Regions from separate parts of the Pantoea eucrina genome, predicted to be linked through region 1. Evidence: predicted binding sites of a transcription regulator. Region 1 holds the regulator's gene; the other holds the start of a gene.
The links. The regulator Fur, encoded in region 1, represses iron uptake genes when iron is present. The targets are predictions, from matches to a motif close to ATAATAATGAGAACNACTATCAA.
Positions count from the first base shown of each region.

Region 2: a site for Fur is predicted at 1,872-1,894, ahead of sufA (Fe-S cluster assembly scaffold SufA). Genes of this name have one in related genera too.

Region 1 is NZ_CP083448.1:964,540-967,671, reverse strand. Features, by position in the region: gene ybfE (LexA regulated protein) at 1-60, shown strand, start outside; gene fldA (flavodoxin FldA) at 198-728, shown strand; gene fur (ferric iron uptake transcriptional regulator) at 1,085-1,531, shown strand; gene LAC65_RS04495 (hypothetical protein) at 1,593-1,988, opposite strand; gene glnS (glutamine--tRNA ligase) at 2,224-3,132, opposite strand, start outside.
Region 2 is NZ_CP083448.1:1,447,338-1,450,469, reverse strand. Features, by position in the region: gene sufB (Fe-S cluster assembly protein SufB) at 1-1,447, opposite strand, end outside; gene sufA (Fe-S cluster assembly scaffold SufA) at 1,455-1,829, opposite strand; gene LAC65_RS06805 (hypothetical protein) at 2,217-2,621, shown strand; gene ydiJ (D-2-hydroxyglutarate dehydrogenase YdiJ) at 2,652-3,132, opposite strand, start outside.

The DNA.
Region 1 (3,132 bases):
AATATCAGCCGCAGCGAGCTGATTGAGCAGATGCTGCTGACGCAGCTCAAACTCATATAATTTATGCAGACCGCACACTGGAACACAAACTCTGCGCTTTGCGCGTTCCGCGCTTTTTCAGGGTCTGCTATCATTCGCTTATCTGTATAGTCTGTTGACTTACTCTCACATTCAGGATTTAAGAGGCTACCTAACCCATGGCAATCGTAGGCATTTTCTTCGGCAGCGATACCGGCAACACTGAAAACATTGCAAAGATGATCCAGAAACAACTGGGTAAAGATGTCGCCGAAGTGCATGACATTGCTAAGAGCACGAAAGAAGATCTGGAAGCGTTTGATATTCTGCTGCTGGGTATTCCTACCTGGTATTATGGTGAGGCGCAGTGCGACTGGGATGACTTTTTCCCGACGCTGGAAGAGATTGACTTCAATGGCAAGCTGGTTGCGCTGTTTGGCTGTGGCGACCAGGAAGATTATGCCGAGTACTTCTGCGATGCGCTGGGTACGATTCGCGACATTATTGAGCCAAATGGCGCAATCATCGTGGGCCACTGGCCTGTTGAAGGTTACCACTTTGAAGCCTCTAAAGGTCTGGCCGATGAGAAGCATTTCCTCGGGCTCGCCATCGATGAAGATCGTCAGCCAGAGCTGACGAATGCGCGCGTCGAGGGCTGGGTGAAGCAGATTTTTGATGAGCTGCAGCTTAAAGAAATTATTGAGGCATAATGTGTTGCCGTTACCCGATGCAGGCACGGTTAACATCGGGTAACGGAATTGCCTATAAAAATAATAGCTACGCTTTTTTAACTTTTCCCTGCAATTCTGTAGAATACCCGCAACGGTTAACGGCTTATTCCTCTGTCAGCAGGCTGAGGCTGAGTGAACTGAGAACCCAGCACTGTATAATCCCGCCGGCGACAGCAAGAGCGTTACTCCCGCCTCTGGTGATTTCTTTAGCATTTGCCTGGTTTCTATTCGCCTGCCCCGGTTCTATAATGAGACGCAAATGAGAATGCGCGTTAACCACACATTCAAGGCTGTTAAGCCGCAAATGACTAGCAAAGTAACAGGACAATATCCGCATGACTGACAACAATTCCGCATTGAAAAAGGCTGGCCTGAAAGTCACGCTGCCCAGATTAAAGATTCTGGAAGTGCTTCAGGAACCCCAGTGCCATCACGTCAGTGCGGAAGATTTGTACAAACGCCTGATCGATATGGGCGAAGAGATTGGTCTGGCCACGGTATATCGCGTTCTGAACCAGTTTGACGACGCGGGCATTGTAACCCGTCATAACTTCGAAGGCGGCAAGTCCGTTTTTGAATTAACGCAGCAGCAGCATCACGATCATCTTATCTGCCTGGACTGCGGTAAAGTGATTGAGTTCAGCGATGAGTCGATCGAAACGCGCCAGCGCGAAATCGCGACCCGCCACGGCATTAAGCTTACTAACCATAGCCTCTATCTGTATGGTCACTGCGAAGTGGGTGACTGCCGGGAAGATGAAACGCTGCATAACGATAAATAACGTCAGCTACGCTGCAAAATAAAAAAACCGGTGCAGGCACCGGTTTTTTTGTTGCTGCAGTTCAGGCGACCAGTGTCTCCTGCAGATAGCGCCAGCGCGGATTTTCCGTTGTGCAGTCCAGCACCGCCAGCGAAATACGGCTGTGGCTCTCGCCGTTCAGTATCTGCAGTTCGCGATACTGAATGGTGACCTCTTTTTGCTGCTCAGAAATGATTGCATGTTCGCTGGTCGCGATGCGCATTCCTTCACGCTGTCCGCACAGGCGGCGAAAAAGATCTTCAACGTCATTCAGATTCAGCTGTCTGCCCTGTGGCGTAACCATCCGGAAATCAGGATGGAAATGCGACAGCAGCAGCCCCATGGTATCGTTGCTGACATCCGCATGATTAAAAATACGTTCAATGAGCTGATGTAAAACCACAACGCTATGTTTGGCTTCCTGAGCGAGGCTTGTCATTATTTTTCCCTTTTTGCTAGCCACAGACCAAGTCCGGAGTGCGCATAGCCTACCTGAAAAAAAGGATTTAACACGGTCAAATGCGTTAATTTTTTTAAAGTCAGACAAGTCGTAAACCCGCATACCAGCTCGATTTTATTTAACGCAGAATAAATGGTTGCCGGGGAGCAAAAGAGGATAATAAAAAAGGGCGAATACTCGCCCTTATATAATTTTATGATGCCGGAAGCGGTTATTATTCGCTGCCGATCTTCGCCCAGGTATCACGCAGGCCTACCGTGCGGTTAAATACCAGCGCTGATGGCTGCGAGTAGACGCTGTCCGCGCAGAAGTAGCCCTCACGCTCGAACTGGTATGGCGAGGTTGCTGCCGCTTCGCGCAGTCCTGGCTCCACAAAGCCCTGCTTGATCTGCAGCGAGTCCGGATTCAGAGTCGCGAGGAAATCCTCTGCCGCGCCCGGGTTAGGCACGCTGAACAGACGATCATAGAGGCGGAACTCAGCGGGCAGCGCATGAATTGCGGAGACCCAGTGGATCACCCCTTTTACTTTGCGGCCATCAGCCGGGTCTTTGCTCAGCGTATCCACATCGCAGGTTGCATAGATGCAGGTGATGTTGCCCGCCTCATCTTTTGCCACGCGCTCAGCGCGAATCACATAAGCGTTACGCAGGCGCACTTCTTTACCCAGTACCAGACGCTTATACTGCTTGTTAGCTTCTTCACGGAAATCTGCGCGATCGATCCACACTTCGCGGCTGAAAGGCACGTCGCGCGTTCCCATCTCCGGCCGGTTAGGATGGTTTGGCATGGTGATGATCTCATCATGCCCGGCAGGCAGGTTTTCAATCACGACTTTAAGCGGGTCGAGCACGGCCATAGCACGCGGCGCATTTTCGTTGAGGTCGTCACGAATGCATGACTCCAGCGAAGCCATCTCAACGATATTGTCCTGTTTGGTGATACCGATGCGGCGGCAGAACTCACGAATTGATGCCGCGCTGTAACCACGACGGCGCAGGCCTGAAACGGTCAGCATGCGCGGATCGTCCCAGCCTTCAACCCGCTTCTCGCTCACCAGCTGCGTCAGCTTGCGCTTCGACATCACCGCATATTCCAGATTCAGGCGCGAAAATTCATACTGCCG
Region 2 (3,132 bases), 480 kb from region 1:
CCACGGCAAATTCCAGTGGCAGCTCGGAGAAAACATCTTTACAGAAGCCGTTGACGATCATAGAGATCGCATCTTCTTCGCTGATGCCGCGCTGCAGGCAGTAGAACATCTGATCTTCGCCAATACGTGACGTAGTGGCTTCATGCTCAAGCTGCGCTGTGTTGTTGCGCGTTTCTACATACGGGAAAGTATGCGCACCGCAATCGGGACCAATCAGCATCGAGTCACACTGCGTAAAGTTACGCGCATTGGTTGCCGTCGGCATGATTTTCACCAGACCGCGGTAGGTATTCTGGCTTTTACCCGCCGATATCCCTTTAGAGATAATGGTCGATTTGGTGTTTTTACCGATATGGATCATTTTGGTACCGGTATCCGCCTGCTGGCGACCGCTGGTCAGGGCAACCGAGTAGAACTCACCTACGGAGTAGTCACCGCGCAGGATACAGCTTGGATATTTCCAGGTAATCGCAGAGCCGGTCTCAGACTGCGTCCAGGACATCTTGCTGTGATCGCCTTCGCACAGGGCGCGCTTGGTAACGAAGTTGAGGATACCGCCCTCACCTTCGCCGCCAGGGAACCAGTTCTGTACCGTGGAATATTTCACTTCAGCATTTTTATGGATGATGACTTCAACGACCGCTGCGTGCAGCTGATAAGTGTCACGTACCGGCGCCGAGCAGCCCTCGATATAGCTGACATAGCTGTCTTCATCTGCAATCAGAATGGTGCGCTCAAACTGACCTGTTTTCGCCGCGTTGATGCGGAAATAGGTCGACAGCTCCATCGGGCAGCGTACCCCTTTCGGGATATAAACAAAGGTGCCATCGGAGGCTACCGCTGAGTTAAGCGCAGCAAAGAAGTTATCGTTGTGTGGCACGACAGTACCCAGATACTTCTGTACCAGTTCCGGATGGTCATGGATCGCTTCACCAAATGAGCAGAAGATAATGCCCTGTTTGGCCAGCTTGTCACGGTAGGTGGTTGAGACCGACACGGAATCGAAAATCGCATCGACAGCGACCTCTTTACCTTCACGTACCGGAACACCCAGCTGATTAAACGCGTCTTCCACTTCCTGAGTCAGGTAGTCACTGGAGGCCACGCTGCCCGACGCCTGGGTTGCACCCGGCTCAGATGCGCAGCTGTCGTCACAGTTCCCGCATGATGGCGCAGAAAAGTAGCTGTAATCCTGATAGTCGAGCTTGTCATAGTGCGCTTTTAACCAGTGCGGCTCTTCCATTTCAAGCCAGGCACGGAAAGCCTTGAGCCGGAACTCAAGCATCCATTCGGGTTCGTTACGTTTAGCCGAGATCGCACGCACGACATCTTCATTAATGCCGTGTGCCAGTTCGTCGGTTTGTAACCGGGTAAAGAAGCCCTCTTTGTAGTTGAGCTTGCCTTCCCAGGTCTGTACATCATCAGATGCTTCGCTATGTCGTGACATATTTCACTTACTCGACGCCAAAGCTTTCACCGCACCCGCAGGCGTGCTGAGCTTTAGGGTTATTGAATTTAAAGATCTGGTTCAGGCCTTCACGGACGTAGTCCAGCTCGGTGCCGTCGACAAACGGCATTGCCTGAAGCGGCACAAAGAGTTTTGCGCCAAACTGCTCAAACTGCAGATCGTCATCGGCTGGCTCTTTTACCAGATCCATGACATAACCAAAACCGGCACAGCCAGATTGTTTCACGCTCAGTTTCAGACCCTTTACTTCCGGGTCCTGTTCAACCAGAGTCAGGATCTGTTTCGCTGCCGACTCGGTCAGCGTAAGTCCTTTCCAGACAAAATCGTCAGGCGAAAAGGACGCGGCGTTTACTGATGACATCGTTGTACCTCGCAAGTCTGGACCTTCTCAGGCTATCCCCCTATGGTAGTGATATCGCCTATCACTTCAACCTCTTGTTTTGCAGGGATAATCATCTCGTGCTGTTTTTTCTGCTTAATTATTAAGCATAGTCCCTTTAGTACGGCCTGTAACAGACAGTTTTTATTCGGGACAAATATTACAACCTATTGATATCGTAACATTTTATAAAAACCGGCCCTAAAGCAATTAACCTGTATACAGGTTACGCCTTTACCGAATGTAAAGAGATTGTTATTGCCGATTTTAGTAACAGGTTACAGACATCAATATATTTCTTTAGCGGGAATTGCATTCCTGACGCAGTTTAATATGATAATGATTATCATTAACTATTTAGGCGGCGCTATGACACGTACCGTTTCAGCCTGGTTACAACACAAAATCAGCGACTACCGATTTGCCGTGCGCGACATCACCGTAGATTTTTATCTGGCCGAAGCCAGACTCAACCGGCCAGAGTGCTCACTGGAGCAGCTGCGCCGGTTTAACGATACCTGCCTGGATATGGCGGAAATCTGCGATATCAACGGCGACGATCGCAGCTATCTGCACGCCTTAGGCAAGCTGCACCATCGCCTGATTCAGGAGATGGGCAACGATGACCGTGACCGGCTGTTTCGCCTGCAGGCGTATCAGTTCGCCCGCCAGTCGCTGACGCATTTATGCCAAAAGCTTGCACAAAGCGGCGACTGGGACCAGATAACGGGCCTGCAGCGTGATTTTGTCCGCCACGCTGGCTGGATATTCTAATCCAGCTTTGTGACGGCTCCTACATTTTGTTTACATCAATTCCAGCAGCGCCTGTAAAGGATGACGCATGCCGTTGCCTTCGGCACGTTTCACCTGGCTGCGACAGGAAAAGCCGGTCGCCAGACAGCGCTGGCGCGGCAGCCGCTGCAGCTGCGGATGCCAGGAGAGCGCATAGATGCCGAGCGAGTTCTCCAGATGCTGCGCCTCGTGGCCATACGTCCCCGCCATGCCGCAGCAGCCGGTATTGATATTTTCCAGCCGGGCACCGAAGCGGGCAAATATCTTCTGCCATTGATCCGGCGTAGCGGGCAGCGCGGTCACTTCCGTACAGTGCGCAAACAGATACCAGGGCTCGCCGCTGACCGGCTGATTTACGCCATCAGCCAGCGCCTGCTGCAGCCACTCATGCACCAGTAGCACGCTGAAATCACCGCGCTTGCTTTTCAGTACCTGCTGATACTCATCGCGATAGCAGAGCACAGTGGCCGGGTCGACCCCGACCATCGGGATC